One region of the Agromyces chitinivorans genome, then DNA from elsewhere that is predicted to be linked to it. Evidence: riboswitches for the same ligand, from Rfam matches in the RefSeq annotation. Region 1 holds a riboswitch; the other holds the start of a gene.
What was found. A riboswitch is a leader RNA that binds a small molecule or an ion and turns the genes downstream of it on or off. The one in region 1 is predicted to bind glycine.

Region 1 (11,298 bases):
GAGGAACCAGAGCACCCCGCTCACGACCACGCTGCCCGGCACCAGCAGCACGCTCGGCCCGAAGCGGTCGTAGAGGCGCCCGACCGTCGGCGCCGCGAGCCCCATGACGAGTCCGCCGGGCAGCAGCAGGAGCCCCGCCTGGAGCGCGTCGAGCCCGATCACGTTCTGCATGTAGATCGGCAGCAGGATGATGGTGCCGAAGAGCGCGAGCATCATGATCGCCATCAGGCCGATCGAGATCGAGAAGTTCCGCGAGCGGAACGTGCGCAGGTCGAGCAGCGCCCGGTCGCGGCGCTGGAGCAGCAGCTGCCGGGTGATGAACGCCGCGAGCCCGATCGCGCCGATGGCCAGCGAGATCCACATCGCGACGGCGTTGCCCCCGGCCTCGCCGCCCGATTCGGCGGCGCCGCCGATCTGGCTGAGCCCGAACACGATGCCGCCGAAGCCGAAGGCCGACAGCACGACCGAGAACACGTCGATGGGCACGACCCGCGGCTCGGTCACGTTCTCGACGCGGCGGATGCCGATCAGGAGCATGGTGACGGCGATGGGCAGCACGATCCAGAACATCCACCGCCACGACAGGTAGTTCAGGATCAGGCCCGAGATGGTCGGGCCGATCGCGGGCGCGACGGAGATGACGGTCGAGACGCGGCCCATGATTCGCCCGCGGTCGCGCGGTGCGACGAGCGTCATGAGGGTCGTCATGAGCAGCGGCATCATGATCGCGGTGCCCGTCGCCTGCACGACGCGGGCGCCGAGCAGCACCTCGTAGCCGGGCGCGAGGGCGGCGATCAGCGTGCCGGTCGAGAACAGGCTCATCGCGGCGATGAACACGGGCCTCGTGTGGAAGCGCTGCAGCAGGAACCCGGTGATGGGGATGACCACCGCCATGGTGAGCATGAACGCCGTCGTGAGCCACTGCGCGGCCTGCACCGTGATGCCGAGGTCCGTCGTGAGGTGGGGGATCGCCACGCCCATGATGGTCTCGTTGAGGATGACGACGAAGGCGGCCGCGAGGAGCAGCCAGATGACGCGCGAGTCGCGTGCGGCGCGGTCGGCGTCGCCGGGCGCGTCGGCCGGCCCGGCTGCGCGGGCGTCGTCGAGGTCGGTGGAGCGGTCGGTCACGTGTGGTTCCTCACTGCGGAAACGGGCGTGGCCGGATCCGGGGTCGGCGATGGCGATACAGCCGGGCAACCGTCACGAGCGGACGGAAATTCCCGGTACGGGACGAACGAGCGCGTCGTCGCGCAGCGTGCGTGCGGCCCGAGCGGGCCGCGGGAAGGGGCTACGGGGCCGGCGCGGGCCCGTCGGTCGGCGATGCCTCGGGCAGCCAGCCCTTGAGGAGTTCCTCCTCGGGGGCGAGCTCGTCCGTCAGCCGCTCCTCGACCTCGCGCTCGTGCTCGGCGCGGGCCTCGGCGTCGGTCTCGTCGTCGCCGGGCACCGGAGTGGAATCGCTCATGCCGACACGATACCGCCCACCGCCGACACGGCAGAAGCGACGGATGCCGCCGCGGCGGCCACGTCCTCGGCGTCCGCGTCGCGTCCGAGCGTGAACCGCACGGCGGTCTGCGCGACCTCGGCGGGCAGGCCGATCGCGGTGAGCACGTGCGACGGCTCGTCGCTGCCCGCGGCGCAGGCCGATCCGCTCGAGGCGACCACGCCGCGTCGCTCGAGCTCGAGCAGCACGGCCTCGCCGCTCGTGCCCGGGAACACGAACGACGCGGTGCCCGGCAGTCGGCGCACCGGGTCGCCTGTGAGGCGCGCGGACGGCACGTCGGCGAGCACCCGCGCCACCAGTGCGTCGCGCACGGCGGCGACCCGCGCGGCGGCCTCCGGTCGTTCGGCCTCGGCGAGTCGCAGTGCGGTCGCGAGTGCGACCGCGCCGGCCACGTTCTCGGTGCCCGAGCGGCGCCCCCGTTCCTGGCCGCCGCCGTGGAGCACCGGCTCCAGCGGCATCCGCCCCCGGACCGCCAGCACGCCCGATCCCTTCGGCGCGCCGACCTTGTGGCCCGACAGCGAGAGCGCGTCGACGCCCAGCGCGCCGACCTCCAGCGGCAGCCAGCCGGCCGCCTGCACGGCGTCGGTGTGGATCGGCACGCCGCGTGCGCGGGCGACCTCCGCGAGCTCGGCGACCGGCTGCACGGTGCCGATCTCGTTGTTGGCCGCCTGCACGCTCACGAGCGTCGTGTCGTCGCGCAGCACGGCGGCGAGCTCGTCGGGGTCGACCAGTCCGCCGGCGTCGACCGCGAGCATCGTGACGTCGAAGCCGTGCACCTTCGACAGGTGCTCGACCGACTCGAGCACCGCCTCGTGCTCGATCGGCGTGGTGACCACGTGCCGGCCGCGCGGGGCGCCGAGCGCGATGCCCTTGACCGCGAGGTTGTCGGCCTCGGTGCCGCCCGACGTGAACACCACCTCGCCGGGCCGACAACCCAGCACCCGCGCCACCGTTGCGCGGGCATCGGCCAGCGCCCGCGCGGCGGCCTCGCCGACCGTGTGGTGGCTCGACGGGTTGCCGTACTCCCCGGTCAGGTACGGCCACATGGCCTCGAGCGCCTCGCGGCGCACGGGGCTCGTGGCGGCGTGGTCGAGGTAGATCACGGCGCGCCGATCACCACGTCGAGTCCGAGGTCGAGCGAACGCACGCTGTGCGTGAGCGCACCGACCGAGATGACGTCGACGCCGGTCCGGGCGATCTCGCCGACGGTATCCAGGTGCACGCCGCCGCTCGCCTCGACCACCGCGCGCCCGCCGACCAGTGCGACGCCCGTGCGCAGGTCCTCCAGCGAGAAGTTGTCGAGCATGATCGTGTCGACGCCGGCGGCGAGCACGTCCTCGACCTGGTCGAGCCGGTCGACCTCGACCTCGAGGTGCGCCGTGTGGGGCATCCGCTCGCGCACCGCCAGCAGGGCGTCGGTCACGCCCGTGCCGTCCGCCGTCAGCACCGCCAGGTGGTTGTCCTTGGCCATCACGGCGTCCGACAGCGAGAACCGGTGGTTGCGGCCGCCGCCGTCGCGCACGGCCTGCCGCTCGAGCACGCGCAGGCCCGGGGTCGTCTTCCGGGTGTCGACGATGCGCGCGCGCGTGCCGGCGACCGCGTCGACGTAGCGCGCCGTGAGGGTGGCGATGCCCGACATGCGCTGGGTGAAGTTCAGGCCGATGCGCTCGGCGCGCAGCACGCCCCGAGCCGGCCCGGCGACGCTCGCCAGTCGGTCGCCCGCGGCGAAGCGCGCACCGTCGGGCACGACCGGCTCGACCTCGATGCGCGGGTCGACGAGGCGGAACGCGGCGGCGAACACGGCGCCGCCGCTCATCACGCCCGGCTCGCGGGCCACGAGGTCGGCGCGCGCCTGCGACGTCGCCGGGATCAGCGTCTCCGAGGTGAGGTCGCCCCACGGGCCGTCCTCATCGAGCGCGGCCTGCACGATGCGGTCGAGCTGTGCGGGCGTGAGGGTGGTCATGCGGCCTCCGGGAGGGCGCCGAGCGCGGGGTCGCGGTCGGGGTGGTCGAGTCGGTGGTGCGCGCCGCGCGACTCGCGACGGGCGAGCGCGGCGTCGACCGTGAGGCGTGCGAGCAGCAGCAGGTTGGCGTCCTCGAGACCGGCCCGGTCGTCGGCGGGGTCGGCGTGCCGGCGATCGGCCCAGGCGTCGAGCACGGCGGATGCCTCGGACAGCCCCGCGCCGGTGCGCTCGAGTCCCGCGCGCGACCACATCAGCTCCTGCAGGGCGGCTCGCGTGCAGGCGGCCGGAGCGGCGTCGGGGGCGGCGGTGTCATGGGGGTGGGCCGGCGTCCGGCCCGGGAACTGCCGCGGCGCGGTCGCCCCCGGGAACGGCTCGTCGAGCACGCGCGCCGCGCGATCGGCGAACACGGCCGCCTCGAGCAGCGAGTTCGACGCCAGCCGGTTCGCGCCGTGCACGCCGGTGCGCGCGCACTCGCCGACCGCGAAGAGCCCGGGCACGCTCGTGCGCCCCCAGAGGTCGGTGGCGATGCCGCCCATGGCGTAGTGCGCGGCCGGCGTCACCGGGATCGGCTCGCGCGACCAGTCGTACCCCGCGGCGCGCGTCGCCGCGTCGATGCCCGGGAACCGCCGGGCCAGGAACGCGCCGCCGAGCGCGGTGGCGTCCAGCAGTGCGGGTGCGCCGCCGTGGCGGCGCATCGCGGCGGCCACCTCGCGGGCCACGACGTCGCGCGGCGCCAGCTCGGCGAGCGGATGCCGCGACGGCATGAAGCGCTCTCCGGCGGCATCCCGCAGCACCGCCCCCTCGCCGCGCACCGCCTCGGAGACGAGCGGGGTGCCCGGGGCGGCGAGCGCCGTCGGGTGGAACTGGGTGAATTCGAGGTCGGCGACCCGCGCGCCCGCCCGCCAGGCGGCGGCGATGCCGTCGCCGGTCGCGACCGCGGGGTTCGTGGTGCGGCCGAAGAGCTGCCCGGTACCGCCCGTTGCGAGCACCACGGCGTCGGCCGGGCGGTCGACGAGCTGGCCGTCGACCAGGAGGCGCACGCCGCAGGCGCGGCCCCGGCAGGTGAGCACGTCGGCGAGCATCGCGTGCTCGACGAGTTCGACCGCGCGCGCGCGCACCGTGGCGACCAGCGCGCGCTCGATCTCGGCGCCGGTGGCGTCGCCGCCCGCGTGCACCACGCGCGCCCGCGAGTGCGCGGCCTCGAGCCCGCGCGCCAGGCCGGAGTCGTCGCGGTCGAACCGCGCGCCGAACCGGATCAGGTCGCGCACGCGCGCCGGTCCCTCCTCGCACAGCACGCGCACGGCGGCCGGGTCGCAGTGCCCGGCCCCGGCGCGCAGCGTGTCGAGCACGTGGGCGTCGACCGAGTCGTCGGGGAAGAGCGCGGCCGCGATGCCGCCCTGCGCGTAGCGCGTGCTGCCCTCGTCGAGCGCACCCTTCGTGACCACCGTCACGCGGTGGCCCGCGTCGGCGGCGCGCACGGCGGCGAGCAGGCCCGCGAGCCCGCTGCCGACCACGACCACGGCCGCCATGGTCAGTCCGTCGTGCCGGGGGAGGGCGCCGCGATGGCGTCGGAGACGCGCGTGCCGGCCTTCGCGACGGCGCCGGCGGGCGGCTTGGCCGCCAGCATCCGCTCGAGTGCCACCCGCGCGTGGCCCGCGACGTCCTCGGGCACGGTGATGGGGTTCACCGTGCGGCCCTCGACGAGCTCCTCCAGCACCCAGGCCAGGTAGCCGGGGTGGATGCGGTACATCGTCGAGCACGGGCAGACGACGGGGTCGAGGCAGAAGATCTCGTGCTCGGGGTGCTCGGCGGCGAGGCGCTGCACGAGGTTGATCTCGGTGCCGATCGCGAAGCTCGACCCCGCGGGGGCGGCGTTGATGGCCTTCACGATGAAGTCGGTCGAGCCGTAGCCGTCGGCCGCGTCGACCACGGGCATCGGGCACTCGGGGTGCACGATGACCTGCACGCCCGGGTGCTCGGCGCGCGCGGTCTCGATCTGGTCGACCGTGAAGCGCTTGTGCACCGAGCAGAAGCCGTGCCAGAGGATCACCCGCGCGTCGTGCAGCTCGTCCTCGGTCGAGCCGCCGAGCGGCTTGCGCGGGTTCCACATCGGCATGTGCTCCAGCGGCACGCCCATCGCCTTGGCCGTGTTGCGGCCGAGGTGCTGGTCGGGGAAGAACAGCACGCGCTGCCCGCGCTCGAACGCCCACTCGAGCACCGTCTCGGCGTTCGACGAGGTGCAGACGATGCCGCCGCGCTCACCGCAGAAGCCCTTGAGCGCCGCCGACGAGTTCATGTAGGTCACCGGGATGACCGGCACGCGGCCGTCGGCGTCGGGCTCGGTGCCGTAGACCTCCTCGAGCTGCTCCCAGCACTCCATGACGGAGTCGAGGTCGGCCATGTCGGCCATCGAGCAGCCGGCCGCGAGGTTGGGCAGGATCACGGCCTGCTCGGCGCCCGAGAGCATGTCTGCGGTCTCGGCCATGAAGTGCACGCCGCAGAACACGATCGCCTCGGCCTCGGGCTTCGCCTTGGCGGCGTTCGCGAGCTGGAACGAGTCGCCCACGAAGTCGGCGTGCCGCACCACCTCGTCGCGCTGGTAGAAGTGGCCGAGCACGACGACGCGGTCGCCGAGAGTCGCCTTGGCGGCCTCGATGCGCGCGTGCAGCTCGTCCTGCGAGGCCGTGCGGTACGACTCGGGCAGGTCGCCCTGGCGCGGCGAGCCGGTGGGGATCACGTCGCCCATCGACGAGCCGGGACCGTAGCCGATCGGCCCGCGGTCGAACTCCCACGGGCCCTTCGCGAGTTCGGGGGTGCAGGTCGCGCCGGCCTTCGACCCGGTCTGGATGAGCCGGATGCTGCGGTCGACGGATGCCGCGCGACGGGTCTCCACCTCGTCGCGGGCGGGGGGCGTTGCGATGGTCATGCTCTCATCCTCGGGTGGGGCAGGATCGGGTCGGACTCGACCCGATCGTCGTGCGCGCTGCGCAGCGCGCGGGTTCGGGCGAGCGGCCCGGCGTCGGCCAGGTCGATCGAGGCGTCGTACCGGTACAGCTTGGGCGGCCGGTGCGGGGTGCCCGACAGGCGCTCGCCGGTGTCGACGAGCGTGCCGGACGCTTCCATCGTGCGACGGAAGTTCGCGGGGTCGAGGCGGCGCTGCAGCACCGCCTCGTGCACCTCGCGCAGCTGCGCGAGCGTGAAGGTCTCGCCGAGGAACGCGTGCGCGATGCGCGCGTACTCCATCTTCGTGCGGAGCCGCCAGAGCGCGTACTCGACGATGCGGTTGTGGTCGAAGGCGAGCCGCCCGAGCGAGTCGGCGGCGCACCAGCGCACGTTCTCGTCGGCGGTGGCGCGCTCGGCCTCGTCCGACTGCACGAGTGCCCAGTACACGACCGACACCACGCGCCCGCCGGGGGAGCGTCCGATCGCACCGAACGTGTAGAGCTGCTCGAGGTACTTCGGCGCGAGGCCGGTCGTCTCGCCGAGGGTGCGCGCCGCGGCATCCGACAGCTCCTCGTCGTCGGGCAGCCAGCCGCCGGGCAGCGCCCAGTCGTCGAGGTAGGGGTCGCGCGTGCGGCGCACCAGCGGAATCCAGAGCGTGGGCAGTCCGGATGCCTCGTCGCGGCGCAGCGCGAAGATCACCGTCGACACGGCGAGGCGCGCGTCGTGCGTGCCCACGGGCTCCACCGGCATCCGCCCCACCCCCTAAGTGTCAGTCTGACTCGAAGACCGCGTCCATCTTAGTGTCACCCTGACCCGAACACAAACCGCCCCCGCGAACTTCCAGACCCGTCAATTCCCTGCGCTTTGGCGAGCCAGACCGCAGTTTCCTGACGGGTCTTGCGTGTCGGGTCACGTAGGTGGCTCGAGACCCGTCAGAAAACTGCGCTCCCAGCGGGGAGAGCGCAGCTTCTTGACGGGTCTCAGCGGGGCGGGGAACCAGGTCTGCCGCGTCTCTGGTCTTCAGGTGCGAGGCATGCGGAGTCGGCGTTCGATTCGCTCCACCGCGTCGCAGGAGGCCGTCGTCGTGAGCGTCGCGTCAACGTCGTCCGAGGTCAGGCGGATCATGTGCCAACCCGCGTCCTGGAGCCGTTCGATGCGTCGGATGTCACGACGGAAGCGTTCGCGCTCGCGATGCGTGTCGCCCTCGTACTCCACTCCGAGAAGGTCGTCCGGGTACGCGAGGTCGATCTCTGCGATGAGTTCGCCCTTCTCGTCGACGACTGGATGGTTCAGCACCGGCTCCGGCAATCCTGCACGGCAGAGCATGAGCCGAGCTTCGGTCTCCTTCGGTGAACGGGCGCCCGCGCGGACGTCGACGAGTGCATCGCGGGCGCGAGCCGCTCCGCGAAGGCGCGGCGTTCGCTCGATCGAACGCTGGAGCGCCTCGTCCTCGGTGAGGGCAGGGAGATCGCCGTAGGACCCGCGGGGCGACACCAAGTAGTCGCCGACCACGATGAGCTCGTCGACGGAGAGCATCCCGGCGAGGTGGCGCCAGGTGGTCGGAGCATCCGTCACCAGCAGGCCATCGACCTCGATGACCTTGGTGCATCGGCTCGACAGCTCGTGCCCGACGACCCCGCGAGTGCGGGGCCCGCGCCACTTCCCGACGCTCGAGACGTGGACACGCGGGTCTCGTTCCAGCCTGCGGGGGAGCGGACAGCCTAAGAGCAGTGCGGCCGTGGTGTGGCTGAAGCACTGACCCTCGGCGAGTCGCACCTGATAGGCCGACGCGAGCGGTGGTGCGTCTTGGGCGGACCGAACCCCGTGGAACGGAGCCACGATGTCGGGTGCGGCGAGCCGCCGATGTCCGACGCCGTGCTTCGCGGCATCCCCAGTCGTGAATGACACGCGGGACACGAGATCGGCGGGGAGTCGGCTCGGACTTCGCATGCTGACACTGTCTCCAACGAGCCGGACTTCGGCGGTGCCGCATGCGCACACCCCCCGAGAGGGTGCCCGTTCGCGCCTGTGGAGGACCTACCCCTGGTCGCCGATACAACGCCCGTCAAGAACCTGCGTTCTCAGCGCTGGGAGTGCAGGCTCTTGACGGGTCTCGAGACCACGGGGACGGGTCGTGCGCGAGACCCGTCAAGAAACTGCGCCATGAGGCGCGAGAGCGCAGGAGATTGACGGGTCTGGGGCCGGACCGGGCTCGCGCGCAGCGCGGGGCGAGGATTCCCGGATTCGGTTGGTAGGCTGTGCGCACAATCGCATATCGGGCCATCGACGCGTTGCGGGAGAGCCGGCTGGGCCGGCACCGAAGGAGCAAGCCTCCCCGCCAATCTCTCAGGTCACAGACCGCAGCGAGCAGGCCGCTCTGAAAAGCGGATGCCACGAGCATCCCGCCCACGGTGAAAGCGCACCCCACGGGGTCCGTGAAACTCTCAGGCACATGACAGAGGGGGAGTTCTCGACCGCGGCAGCATGCCGCGCGCGCCGTGCGACGACAGGAGAACTCCGTGACCGAACGCCTGAGCCCCCTCGATGCGATCCACCGCGCCGCCGGCGCGACCTTCACCGACTTCGCGGGCTGGCAGATGCCCGTGCGCTATTCGTCCGACCTCGCCGAGCACAAGGCGGTCCGCACCGCGGCGGGCATCTTCGACCTCTCGCACATGGGCGAGATCGTGGTCGTCGGGCCCGAGGCCGACCGCGCGCTCGACTACGCGCTCGCCGGCAAGCTCTCGGCCAGCGCCGAGGGTCAGGCGAAGTACACGCTGCTGCTCGCGCGCCACGGCGGCGTGATCGACGACCTCGTGGTCTACCGCACGGGGGCCGACCGCTTCCTCGTCGTCGCCAACGCCGCCAACGCCGCCCACGTCGCCGACGAGCTGCGCGCCCGCACGGCGCCGTTCGACTGCGAGGTGTTCGACGAGTCCGACGACGTCGCCCTTGTCGCGGTGCAGGGGCCGAAGGCCCTCGAGATCCTCACCACGACGCCCGGCTTCGGCATCCAGGGCGACGGCAACGACCACGACGACTTCGTGCATGCCGTCACCGGAATGAAGTACTACCGCGCCGTCGCGGCCGAGTTCGCCGAGCAGCCGGTGCTCGTCGCGCGCACCGGCTACACGGGCGAGGACGGCTTCGAGCTCTACGTCTCGCCCGACCAGGCGCCCGCCCTCTGGGAGGCGCTCGTCGAGGCCGGCGAGCCGCTCGGGCTCGTGCCGGCGGGCCTGGCCAGCCGCGACACGCTGCGCCTCGAGGCGGGCATGCCGCTCTACGGGCACGAGCTCACCCGCGACACGTTCCCGGCGCAGGCGGGGCTCGGGCGCGTCGTCGCGCTCGCCAAGGAGGTCGACTTCGTCGGCCGCGCCGCGAGCGAGGAGGGGCCGGCGGCGGATGCCCCGGTGCTGGTCGGGCTCGCGAGCGAGGGCCGCCGCGCGGGCCGCGCCGGGTACGCGCTGTTCGACGGCGAGGGGGCGGATGCCTCCGAGGTCGGCGTGATCACGAGCGGCGCGCTGTCGCCCACGCTCGGCCACCCGATCGCCATGGCCTACGTCGCTCCGCGTCACGCGGCGACGGGCACCGCGCTGTATGTCGACGTGCGCGGCACGCGCATCGCCGCATCCGTCGTCGACCTGCCCTTCTACCGCCGCGAGCAGTAGCCGCGCCGTCCGGCGAACCCGCCACCCACCACGAACCGCACCGCCCACCGAGCACCGCGACCCACCGATCCGAGGGGAACCCCATGACCGACCTGAACGACCTGAAGTACACGAGCGACCACGAGTGGGTGCTCGTCGACGAGGATCCCGCGGAGGGCGTCGACGCGGGCGGCGTGGTCGTGGGCATCACCGCCTACGCCGCCGAGAAGCTGGGCGACGTCGTGTTCGTCGAGCTGCCCGCGGTCGGCACGGCCGTCGCCGCAGGCGACGTCGTGGGCGAGATCGAGTCGACGAAGTCGGTGGGCGAGCTCATCTCGCCGGTCGACGGCACCGTGACCGAGGTGAACGAGCGCGCGGTCGAGGAGCCCGAGCTGCTCAACAGCGACCCCTTCGGCGACGGCTGGCTGATCAAGGTCACGGTCGCGGAGATCCCGGCGGACCTGCTGAGCCTCGAGCAGTACCGCGAGGTCACGGGCGAGTGAGCGGCACGTACGACCTCGACGCCTTCGGCCGTCGCCACATCGGCACGACCCGCGACGACCAGGCGCTGATGCTGGCGACCCTCGGCTACGACTCGCTCGACGCGCTCGTCGACGCGGCGGTGCCGAGCTCGATCCAGATGCGCGAGGTCATCTCCTCGTCCATCCCCGAGGCCGCGACCGAGCGGCAGGCGCTCGCCGAGCTCCGCGCGATCGCCGACGAGAACACCGTGCGCACGTCGATGATCGGCCTGGGCTACTTCGGCACGATCACCCCGGCCGTGATCCAGCGCAACGTGCTCGAGAACCCCTCCTGGTACACGGCCTACACGCCGTACCAGCCCGAGATCTCGCAGGGCCGCCTCGAGGCGATGCTGAACTTCCAGACCATGGTCGCCGACCTCACCGGGCTCGACACGGCGAACGCCTCGATGCTCGACGAGGGCACCGCGGTGGTCGAGGGGATGCTCCTGGCACGCCGCGCCTCGAAGGCGAAGACGGCCCGGTTCGTGGTCGACGCCGACGCGCTGCCGCAGACGCTCGCGCTGCTGCGCTCGCGCGCCGAGGCCGTGGGCATCGAGCTCGCGGAGCTGCCGCTCGCCGAGACCGACCCGGCCGGGCTGGGGGAGTGCTTCGGCGTGTTCGCGCAGTACCCCGGGGCATCCGGCCGCATCTGGGACCCGTCGGCCGTGTTCGAGGCCGTGCACGCGGGCGGCGGCATCGCCGTCGCCGCGGCAGATCTCC
Region 2 (11,298 bases), on a different contig from region 1:
TATGATCCCATGCCCCGGAAAGCCGGGGTAACCCGACCGCAGAATGGCCTGCGGAGGAAGGTTGCACCAATGAGAAGGCACACGCTGGCAGTGTTGGCAGCGACTGCGACGATCGTCCTGGCCGGGTGCTCCGGCGGGGACGGAGGAGGAGGAGACGGCGGAGACCCCGAAGCCGACCTGAGTATCAGGATCATCGGCATCGGCACCCCCGACTTCAGTGCGGTCGACGTCGCGAAGTGGCAGATGAACCTCGAAGAGGCAGGGTTCGACGTCGACTTCAAGAGCGTCGAGGAGGAGGATGCGGCGCTCCGCGCGGTCGTCGCAGGTGCAGCGGACGTGTACATCGGTTCGCTTCCGTCGATGATCACCGCCGTGCAGAACACCGAGGCGCCGGTGGAGTTGATCGCCGTGAACGCCCAGGCGACGGACTACGTCGTGCTGGCCGAGGAGGGCATCGACTCGATCGACGACCTCGAGGGCCAGCTCATCGGCGTGAACACGCCGGGCTCCGCGGGCGACACCATCATGAAGCTCGCACTCGAGGCGGAGGGCTTCGACATCGACTCGCCCGAGTACGTCGTCATCGGCGGCACGAGCGCCCGAGTCGCGGCGCTGCAGGCCGGGCAGGTGCAGGCGACCGTCGCGCACCTGGTCAACGCCGAGGCCGCGATCCAGGCGGGCCCGTTCACCGCGCTGCTCTACTGCGGCCCGGCGCTCGGTCCGTACATCCAGACGGGCCTGATCGCCTCGACGGAGTTCACCGAGGGCAACCCCGAGGCCGCGCAGGGCGCGGTGGACGCGATGCTCGACGCGCTGCGCTGGGCGGCGACCGAGAAGGAGGAGTACATCGAGCTCTCCTACGAGGTCGACACGGAGAGCTCCGACGAGCTGCGCCAGTCGGCGTACGACCAGTTCGTCGACATCGACTTCTTCGCCGTCGACGGCGGGCTGGACGACGAACTCGTCGACAACTGGATCCAGACGTCCATCGACGCCGGGGACTTCGACGCCGCGACCATTCCCGACAAGAGCGAATGGCTCGACAGCACGTTCGTCGACAACTACCTTGCCGAGAACGGCCGGTTCTGAGACAGGAACGGAGAACCACTCAATGCTGAGCGTCGTCAATCTCTCGAAGAGCTACGACCCCGAGAAGCCGCCGATCCTGGCGAACTTCAACCTCGAGGTCGGGGCCGGGGAATTCGTATCACTCCTGGGTCCGAGCGGCTGCGGGAAGACGACGGCACTGCGCATCGTCACCGGACTGCTCCGGCAGTCCGGTGGCGAGGTGCAGGTGGACGGTCGGGTCAGCGAGGGTCCCTCGCGCGACAAGGCCATCGTGTTCCAGAACTTCAACCTCTTCCCCTGGAAGACCGCGCTCCAGAACGCCGCCTACGGCCTGGAGGTGCAGGGCGTCGGGAAGAAGGAACGCCTCGAGCGGGCAGCCGAGTACCTCGACCTGGTCGGTCTCGGCAGTCGCAAGGACCACTTCCCGACGCAGCTCTCGGGCGGGCAGCAGCAGCGCGTCGGTCTCGCCCGGGCGCTCGCCATCGAGCCCAAGCTCCTCCTCATGGACGAGCCGTTCGGTGCGCTCGACGCGCTCACCCGCGAGCAGTTGCAGGGACTCCTGCTCGACATCGTCGCCGACCGCGGGCTGTCCGTGCTGTTCGTCACGCACTCGATCGACGAGGCGATCTACCTCTCCGACCGGATCGTGGTGATGGGCGTCGACCCCGGGCGCGTGATCGCCGACCTCCCGGTCGCCATCGACAAGCCCCGCAAGGACGGGCACTGGCGCGGCACCGAGCAGTACGGCCAGCTGCGCGACGAGTGCTGGAACCTGCTCCAGTCGCAGATGCAGGTGGGTGCGAAGCTGTGACCGACGTCCGCGACGCGGCGCGCACGAAGGCGGTGCTCATCCCCGACGACGAGCCCGTCACCTCGCGCGTGCAGCGCGTCCTCCGGAGCCCCTGGACGATCCGCGCGCTCTCGCTGCTGCTGTTCCTCTCGGTCTGGGAGTACTTCGGGCGCGACATGCCGCTGGTCATCTCGAGCCCGTCGGCGATCGCCCAGGCGGCGGTCGAGAACTTCGTCCCCGACATCCTGCCGGCGCTCGGCGAGACGCTCCGCGGCCTGTTCGCGGGCATGGCGCTCTCCGTGGTGGTCGGCGTGCCGCTCGGACTGCTGATGTCGTTCAGCAAGGTCGTCGAGATCGCGCTGGCGCCCTACGTCTACGCGCTCTACTCCACGCCGCGCATCACGCTCATCCCGGTGCTCGTGCTCTGGCTGGGCATCAGCTTCGAGATGCGGGTGGGCATCGTCTTCCTCGGTGCGGTGTTCCCGATCCTGCTGAACACCTACCTCGGCGGAAAGGAGGTGCCGCGGGGACTGCTCGACGTGGGCCGCGCGTTCCGCGCGTCGCCGTTCAAGGTCTACCGGAGCATCATGCTGCGGTCGAGCCTGCCCTACGTCTTCAGCGGGTTCCGGCTCGGTCTCGGGCAGGGGCTCACCGGCGTCGTCCTCGCGGAGGTCGCGACCTCGGCGGGCGGCATCGGCAACCTGATCACGCTGTACGCCAAGTACTTCCAGATCGACGCGATGTTCGTGGCGATCGTGCTGCTCGGCCTCATCGCCGTCGTGATCCAGGAGTTCATGGCCCGGCTCAACGTCCGGTTGACCGAGCCGTGGAACCATGCACATCGCCGATCGTGGCTGACCCGGATCAAGGGGGTGCGCCAATGAGCGCCCAGACCGAGGCCGCGCAGGCGCACCTGCGCCGTGCGTCGCGCAAGAACCGCTTCACGAGCACGCCCGTCGGGCAGTGGAGCATCCGGGTCGGCATGCTCGTGTTCGTGCTCCTGCTCTGGGAGTTCACCGCCAAGGACATCAACCGGGCGCTCACCGCGCCGCCGTCGGAGATCTTCGTGGCGGCGTGGGACCAGTTGTTCGTCACCGGCGTCGTCTGGGGGCCGCTGCTCACCTCCTTGCTGCTGCTCGTCGCGGGCCTCGCCACGGCACTCGCCATCGGCCTGCCGATCGGCATCGCGATGGGCCGGTGGAAGCCGGTGGCATTCGCACTCGACCCGTACGTGACGTTCCTGTACTCCCTGCCGCACGTGGCACTCGTGCCGCTCATGATCATCGTGCTCGGCTTCGACTGGCAGTTCCGGTACGCGTACGTCGTCCTCTCCGCGGTCTGGCCGGTGATCATCAACACCATGGCCGGCGTCCGGGCGGTCGACAAGGCGCTCATCGACGCCGGCGTCGCCTACACGGCGAACGAGCGGCAGATCATCCGCGGCATCGTCCTGCCCGCCGCCTCGCCGTTCATGGTGGCCGGTGGCCGCCAGGCGTTCGCGGAGGCGTGGTCGGGCGTGATCGTGGCGGAGATCACGTCGACGCTGGTCGGCGTGGGCGGCATGATCGAGCTCTTCGCGATCGAGTACCTCACCGCGCAGATGTTCGTACCCATCTTCATCATCATGATCATCGCCGTCGCGATCCAGGGACTCGCGGCGTGGGCGCAGCAGAAGCTCACGCCGTGGCAACCCGGTCGCGGGGCGTTCGAATGACCCCGGGAGGCGTGGGCGTCCGCCCGCCCCGCCGTCCCGGCCGCATCAGCATCAGCATCAGCACGATCGAGGAGGACTCGTGACCGACACCCTGACGACCCATTCGATGCCCGGACGCGGTGACGCGGAGGCGGTGCCCTTCGACGACCGCGGCGACGCGCCGACCGGGCTGCGCCGGTGGCTCGCGGAGATGGATCGGCTCGGCGAGCTGCGCGTGGTGGAGGGCGTCGACGCCGAGGCGAGCATCGGCCACGTCTCGGAGATGCTGCACCACACCGAGGACTCGCCTGCGGTGCTGTTCGACCGCATCCCGGGCTACGAGCCGGGGTGGCGGGTGCTGGTGAACTCGCTCGGCAACCGCGCGCGACTCGCGGCGACGCTCGGGCTCCCCGCCGACATCGGCACGTTCGCGCTCTGCGACGCGTGGGGCCGGCACCTCGACGAGGCCGTGCCGCTGCCGACCGAGGAGGTGGCGGAGGGCCCGATCACCGAGAACGTGATGACCGGCGACGACATCGACCTGTGGAAGTTCCCCACCCCGCTCTGGCACCCGGAGGACGGCGGCCCGTACATCGGCACCGGCTGCGGCATCATCACGCGCGGCCGCGACGACGGCATCGTGAACATGGGCGCGTACCGCGTGCAGGTGCACGACGAGCGCACCACGGGGCTGTACATCTCGCCCGGCAAGCACGGCCGCCTCCACCGCGACGGCTACTTCGACAACGGCGAAGACATGCCCGCCGTGATCGTCGCCGGGCTCGATCCGCTGCAGTTCATGGCGAGCGGCCTCGAGATCCCGAACGGGGTGAACGAGCTCGAGTGGGTCGGAGGTGTGCAGGGCAGCCCGATCCCGACCATAACCGGCCGGTTCACGGGCCTGCCGATCCCCGCCGACGCCGAGATCGCGATCGAGGGGTTCCTCCGCCACGACAAGGAGCGCATCGAAGGGCCGTTCGGCGAGTGGACGGGGTACTACGCCTCGACCGCGCGACCCGAGCCGGTGTTCGAGGTGAGTGCGGTCTACTACCGCAACAACCCGATCATCCTCGGCTGCCCGCCCGAGAAGCCGCCCTACGAGGCCCAGCGGTTCCAGCAGTACGGCCGCAGTGCCAATCTCAAGCGCGAGATCACGGCCGCGGGGATCCCCGGCGTGACCGCGGCCTGGACGCACAGCGTCGGCGGCTGCCGGCTCTTCAACGTCATCGCGATCTCCCAGAAGTACCAGGGGCACTCGCGGCAGGTCGGCACGGTCGCGGCGCAGGTGCGCCAGGCCAACTACCTCGGTCGCATCGTGGTGGTGGTCGACGACGACATCGACATCACCGACCTGCACGAGGTGATCTGGGCGGTCTCGACGCGGGCGGATCCGGAGCGCGACACGATCATCCTCACCGGGGCGCTGAGCGGACACCTCGACCCCGCGATCCATCCCGATCGCAAGGGCACGAACTCGCGCATGATCATCGACGCCACCCGGCCCTACGAGTGGCGCGACCGGTTCCCACCCGCGATCGGGCCCTCGACCGAGGTGAAGCAGTACACGCGCGACACGTGGTCCTGGATCCTCGGATGACGCGTCCGGCCGAACCGGCGGTCGGGTGCGCGCGATGAGGGTCACCCGTCACGGTCATGCGGCGCTGCTCGTCGAGTGCGACGAGGTGCGGATGCTGCTGGATCCGGGGTCGTACGCCGACGAGTCGGCGTTCGCGCTCGAGGGGGTCGACGTGGTCGCCGTCACGCACGCCCACGCCGACCACTTCGATCCCGACCGGCTCGCCGCGCTGCACGCGCGCAATCCGAACGCGGTGCTCTGCGCACTGCCGGAGGTCATCGCGAGGGCGGGGGAGCGCTGGAGCGCGACCGTCGCGATGGAGGCGGGGCGGCACCTCGACCTGCCCGGGCTCACGGTGCGCGCGGTCGGCGGCACGCACGATGCCATCCACCCGGAGCTGCCCGTGCCGGGCAACCTCGGGTTCGTGCTCGCCGAGCGCGACGGGGTCTCGCTGTTCCATCCGGGCGATTCGTACGCGGCGGTGCCGGAGGGGGTCGACCTGCTGGCGGTGCCGATCGCCGCGCCGTGGGCGCGCCTCGGCGACACCGTCGAGTTCGTGCGTCGCGTCGCGCCGCGGTGGGTCCTGCCGATCCACGATGCGGGCCTGGCCCCGGTGTGGCGCCGGTACTTCTGGTCGACGGTGCTCGGCCTCGGCGGTGCCGAACCGGCGCCGGGGCTGGACGACGGGGTGATCGAGGTCGTTGCCTCGGGCGCGCGCTGACGCGCCGCGTGTTAGCGTGACGAACAGCGAACTGAATACCCGCATCGTGGCGGGAGAGCCCGCCGGGTCCGCCCGGGCGGCGCCGTAGGAGCAAGCCCCTCCCCGGGAATCTCTCAGGCACCCGTACCGCCACGACAGGGAACTCTGGAAAGCAGCAGGCCACGGTCTGCTCACCGACGGGGCAAGGCGGCGCGAGCCGCGCGAATCTCTCAGGTCATCGACAGAGCGGGGAGGAACCACCCGACGCCGGCGCGGCCGGCCCCGACCCGGGAGTTCCGATGACCCACCCTCCGACGACCGCAGCAGAGCGGATGCGGCCCGCAGCCGCGTCCCCGATCGCGGAGTCCGCGCCGATGCCGAGCGCGCTGGACCTGTTCACGATCGGCATCGGGCCGTCCTCCTCGCACACGGTCGGGCCGATGCGCGCCGCTCGCAGGTTCGTCGACGGCCTCGCCGCGGACGGGATGCTCGCGGAGGTCGCGCGCGTGCGGGTCGAGCTCCTCGGCTCGCTCGGTGCCACGGGGCGTGGGCACGGGTCGGATGCCGCGGTCGTCCTCGGCCTCGCCGGCGAGCACCCGGAGACGGTCGACGCGGCGAGTGTCGGCGCCCGGGTGGCGCGGGTCGCGGCGGAGCGGACGCTGCTGCTCGGCGGGTCGCAGCGCATCGCGTTCGATCCCGACGAGGACGTGGTCCTCCACCGCCGGAAGCGGCTGCCGGGGCACCCGAACGCCCTGACCTGCGAGGCGTTCGACGGCGCCGGCGCGACGCTGCGCACGGCGACGTACTACTCCGTGGGCGGCGGTTTCGTCGCCGACGACCTCGGCGGCCGCCCGACCGTCGTCGAGCAGCGCGCGGACGTGCCGTTCCCGTTCGCGTCCGGCGCCGAGCTGCTCGCGACGTGTCGAGCCGAGGGGATCGACATCGCGCAGGCGATGCTCGCGAACGAGTGCGCGCGGCGGCCCGAGGCCGAGGTCCGCGAGGAGCTGCTGCGGGTCTGGCGCGTCATGCGGGAGTGCGTCGAGCGCGGATGTTCCGCGGAGGCGGAGTTCCTGCCGGGATCGCTGCGCGTGCGCCGGCGCGCGCCCGGCCTCGCCCGGAAGCTGTCCGCGGCGGGCGAGTCGGGTCCGAGCGGCGCGATGGACTGGGTCAGCCTGTGGGCGCTCGCGGTCAACGAGGAGAACGCCGCGGGCGGCCGCGTGGTGACCGCGCCGACGAACGGCGCGGCGGGCATCGTGCCCGCGGTGCTGCACTACGCCGACCGGTTCGTCGGCGAGCTCGGCGACGACGCCGTGGTGCGCTTCCTGCTGACGGCCGCGGCCATCGGCCTGCTGCTGAAGCGCAACGCGTCGATCTCGGGCGCGGAGGTCGGCTGCCAGGGCGAGGTCGGCTCGGCCTGCTCCATGGCGGCCGCGGGGCTCTGCGCGCTGCTCGGCGGCACCCCGGAGCAGGTCGAGAACGCCGCCGAGATCGGCATCGAGCACCACCTCGGCCTCACCTGCGACCCGATCGGCGGGCTCGTGCAGATCCCGTGCATCGAGCGCAACGCCATCGCGAGCAGCACCGCGATCAACGCCGCGCGCATCGCCCTGCACGGCGACGGCACGCACCACGTCTCGCTCGACCAGGCCATCGCGACCATGCGCGAGACCGGCGCCGACATGAAGCGCAAGTACAAGGAGACCTCGCTCGGCGGACTCGCCGTGAACGTCATCGAGTGCTGAGCGCGGCGGGGCGGTGCCGCGCCGCGGCACCCGGAGACGCGAAGAAGCCCGGGCGAACCCGGGCTTCTCGTTCTGGTGGCTCCGACGGGCGTCGATCCCGTGACCTCACGATTTTCAGTCGTGCGCTCTACCAACTGAGCTACAGAGCCTGGTGCATCCGACGATGCGTTTCAGGCGGGGCATCCGAAGATGTTCCCCATACGGAGATGGGCTCTCGAGGAGAGCCCATCCGCCGAAGCGACCCTGACGGGACTTGAACCCGCGACCTCCGCCGTGACAGGGCGGCACGCTAACCAACTGCGCCACAGGGCCTTGCGTATTGAATTGTAACCTTCGTTCAGCGTGACCCCAACGGGATTCGAACCCGTGCTGCCGCCGTGAAAGGGCGGTGTCCTAGGCCGCTAAACGATGGGGCCGGGTGTCGCGCTGGACGCGACCGCCGACAGCCAAGCATACGGGCAGTTCCGCCAGATTCCAAAACGAGGCCGGAACCGATCCCGCGACGGGCCGTCGGCGCTCCCGGCGGGGGCCCGGACCCCGGGTAGCGTCGCGCTCGGCACGTCCCTCGTCCGGGGGCCGAGCACCACGTCGGCCGGCAATACCGAGGATCAGGCGGTCCGTTGTTACTGTGGCTGACGTTGCGGATGTGACGGATGTGACGATCGTGACGAAACCGGCCGAACGGCGGGAACGGGGAACCATGGCAGACGGGGCGGGGGAGGCGACGCAGGTCGCACCGCGACGCGCGCGGCGCGTCGGAACCGCCCTGCCCGGCCTCCGCCGCGCCATCGGGGTGTTCGGCGCCCTGCTCATCGTCGCGTCGATGTCCGTCGCCGCGCCCGCACCCGCGAACGCCGCCGACTACCCGACCTGGGACGAGGTCAAGAAGGCCAAGGCGAACACCGCCGCCGGCGCTGCCGCGGTCTCGGAGATCACCGACCTGATCGCGCAGCTCGAGGTGCGCGTGGAGGAGACCCGGGCCGAGGCCGAGCGGCGTACCGACGAGCTGCTCGCCGCCCAGCAGGCGTTCGACGAGGCGAACCGGCGTGCCGAGGAGATCCAGCAGCAGGCCGACGAGTCCGCGGCCGAGGCGGCCGAGGCCGAGGACAACGCCGGCCAGCTCGCCGCGCAGCTGTACCGCGCAGGCGGCACCGACCTCGGCATCAACATGATGCTGGAGGCCGGCACCGCGGCCGAGACCGACGAGCTGCTCTCGAAGCTGGGCAACATGAGCAAGATGGTCGAGCGCACGGCAGGCGTCTACGAGGAGGCGCAGCAGGCCGCGAACACCGCGAAGGCGCTCGGGGAGCAGGCCGCCGTCGCGCGCGACGAGCGCGAACAGCTCCGCATCGCGGCGGAGGAGGCGCTCGTCGCCGCGCAGGAGGCGCAGGCCGCCGCCGAGGCGGCGCTCGCCGAGTCCGAGGACAAGAAGATCGAGCTCGAGCAGCAGCTGAAGTACCTCAAGGACAAGGAGGCGACCACGATCGCCGCCTACCAGGAGGGCGAGCGCAAGCGCAAGGAAGAAGAGGAGCGCCGGCGCAAGGCTGCGGCTGCGGCGGCGGCGCGGGCCGCTGCGGCGGCCGCCGCAGCGGCGGCGTCGGGCGGTGGAGGCGGCCTCGCGGGCGGCACCACGAGCAGCCAGGGCTGGGCGATCCCGGCGTACGGGTACATCAGCGGCACCTACGGCCCGCGCACCAGCATCTGCACCCCGGGCGGGTGCTCCGGCGGCTTCCACTACGCGACCGACCTGGCGACCGGATGCTCCGCGCCCATCTACGCCGCCCACTCCGGCGTCGTCGTCTACGCGGGCTACTCCGGCACCTACGGCAACTTCATCAAGATCGACCACGGCAACGGCATCGCCACGGGCTACGCGCACATCCGGTACGGCGGCGTCTTCGTCGGTGTCGGGCAGACCGTGAGCGCCGGGCAGAACATCGCCAGCTCCGGCAGCACGGGTGCGTCCACCGGGTGCCACCTCCACTTCGAGGTGTTCCAGAACGGGTACCGCATCAACCCGCAGCCGTTCATGGCCGCGCGCGGAGTGCCGCTTGGCTGACGCCCGCGGGCCGCTGCGGCGGCGGCAGTCCGCGACGCTCTTCTCCGGCGTCGCGGTGGGGGTGCTCGCGGCGTCGGGCGGCGTCGCCGCTCCCGCCTTCGCGGCACCCGACTACCCGTCGTGGGCCGAGATCGAGGCGGCGAAGGGCGACGAGGCGGCGACGCAGGCGGAGATCGACCGGGTGTCCGAGCTCCTCGCCGGGCTCCAGGACGCCGCGGATGCCGCGGTGCGCGACGCGCAGGTCGCCGCGGAGGCGTTCCACCTCGCGCAGGACGAGCTCGACGCGGCCCTCGCGCGGGAGGCGGAGCTCGCCGCCCAGGCCGACGAGGCCGAGGCGCGCGCCGAGATCTCGAAGATGCGCGCAGGGCTCCTGGTCGCCCACCTCGCACGCACCGCGGGCACCGACCTGTCGCTGCAGCTCGTGCTGAGCGGGGCGGACGCCGAGACGCTGCTCGACGAGCTCGGGCGCGCGAGCAAGGTCGGCGAGCAGTCGCAGCTCGTGTACGACGAGGCCGTGGCCGACCGGAACACGGCCGATGCGCTGACGGCGGAGGCGGCGGATGCCGCCGCGGAGCGGGAGCGGCTCGCGACGGCGGCCGAGGCGCGTGCCGACGAGGCCGAGGCGGCCGCCGTCGCCGCGCAGGCAGCGGTCGACGAGCAGGAGCAGCGCTCGGTCGAGCTGTACGCGCAGCTCGCCTCGCTGAAGGACACGACGGCCGCCCTCGAGCGCGAGCGTGCAGAGGGGCAGCGGCAGGAGGCTGCGGAGCTGGCGCTGCGCGAGCAGGTCGCCCGCGAGCAGGCCGCCCGCGAGGCCGCCGAGCAGGCGGCGCGCGAGCAGGCGGAGGCCGACGCCGACGCAGACTCGGGTGCCGACGCCGACGCAGACTCGGGTGCCGCCGGCTCGGGGAGCTCGAGCGGGTCGTCGTCGGGCGGGAGCTCGTCGGGTTCGTCGGGTGGTTCGTCGGGGGCATCCGGCGGCTCGACCCCGACCCCGACGCCGCAACCGGAACCCGCCCCGGCGGCGCCGAACACGACCGCCGTCGAGACCGCGATCGCCTACGCGCGCGCCCAGCTCGGCGAGCGCTACCAGCTCGGCGGCGCCGGACCCGACGTGTGGGACTGCTCGGGGCTGACGCTCATGTCGTACCGCGCGGCCGGCATCGCCATCGGCACCCACTCGGCCACCAACCAGTACGCCACCCTCGCGTCGCGCGGGAAGGCCGTGCCGCTCTCGCAGGTCCAGCGCGGCGACCTGCTGTTCTGGGGCGTGCCGGGCAACTACTACCACGTCGCGATCTACCTGGGCGGGGGCCGCATCATCGAGGCGCCGAACCCCACGAAGCCCGTGCGCGAGTACTACATCTGGGGCTCGCCGTCGGCGGCCGCACGGCCGGCGGGCTGAGCGTCCCGCCCACGGCATGACGACGGCCCGGCGCATCGCGCGCCGGGCCGTCATGCGGGGAAACCCGCGGGGTCAGTGACCGGGGTAGGCCTCGATCGCCTTGGCGATGAGGCGCTCGGCCTCGGCGGCATCCGCCCAGCCCTCGGTCTTGACCCACTTGCCGGGCTCGAGGTCCTTGTAGTGCTCGAAGAAGTGCTGGATCTCCTTCTTGGTGTACTCGGGCACGTCGGCGACGTCCTGGATCCCGTCCCAGCGGGGGTCGCCCGCG

Region 2: another riboswitch for glycine. It lies ahead of ABZK10_RS01835 (L-serine ammonia-lyase); the one in region 1 lies ahead of gcvT (glycine cleavage system aminomethyltransferase GcvT).

Annotation. Positions count from the first base shown of each region.
Region 1 covers NZ_JBEPJZ010000002.1:811,196-822,493, reverse strand. The annotation lists gene ABZK10_RS16590 (DHA2 family efflux MFS transporter permease subunit) at 1-1,128, opposite strand, end outside; gene ABZK10_RS16585 (hypothetical protein) at 1,289-1,462, opposite strand; gene ABZK10_RS16580 (cysteine desulfurase family protein) at 1,459-2,604, opposite strand; gene nadC (carboxylating nicotinate-nucleotide diphosphorylase) at 2,601-3,464, opposite strand; gene nadB (L-aspartate oxidase) at 3,461-4,993, opposite strand; gene nadA (quinolinate synthase NadA) at 4,996-6,390, opposite strand; gene ABZK10_RS16560 (NUDIX hydrolase) at 6,387-7,157, opposite strand; gene ABZK10_RS16555 (putative endonuclease domain-containing protein) at 7,428-7,919, opposite strand; glycine riboswitch at 8,692-8,778, shown strand; glycine riboswitch at 8,780-8,873, shown strand; gene gcvT (glycine cleavage system aminomethyltransferase GcvT) at 8,927-10,075, shown strand; gene gcvH (glycine cleavage system protein GcvH) at 10,159-10,557, shown strand; gene gcvP (aminomethyl-transferring glycine dehydrogenase) at 10,626-11,298, shown strand, end outside.
Region 2 covers NZ_JBEPJZ010000001.1:369,206-380,503, reverse strand. The annotation lists gene ABZK10_RS01865 (ABC transporter substrate-binding protein) at 94-1,089, shown strand; gene ABZK10_RS01860 (ABC transporter ATP-binding protein) at 1,112-1,879, shown strand; gene ABZK10_RS01855 (ABC transporter permease) at 1,876-2,742, shown strand; gene ABZK10_RS01850 (ABC transporter permease) at 2,739-3,572, shown strand; gene ABZK10_RS01845 (UbiD family decarboxylase) at 3,652-5,148, shown strand; gene ABZK10_RS01840 (MBL fold metallo-hydrolase) at 5,183-5,848, shown strand; glycine riboswitch at 5,889-5,987, shown strand; glycine riboswitch at 5,991-6,074, shown strand; gene ABZK10_RS01835 (L-serine ammonia-lyase) at 6,202-7,569, shown strand; tRNA gene ABZK10_RS01830 (tRNA-Phe) at 7,643-7,718, opposite strand; tRNA gene ABZK10_RS01825 (tRNA-Asp) at 7,808-7,881, opposite strand; tRNA gene ABZK10_RS01820 (tRNA-Glu) at 7,913-7,985, opposite strand; gene ABZK10_RS01815 (M23 family metallopeptidase) at 8,270-9,628, shown strand; gene ABZK10_RS01810 (C40 family peptidase) at 9,621-11,030, shown strand; gene ppa (inorganic diphosphatase) at 11,103-11,298, opposite strand, start outside.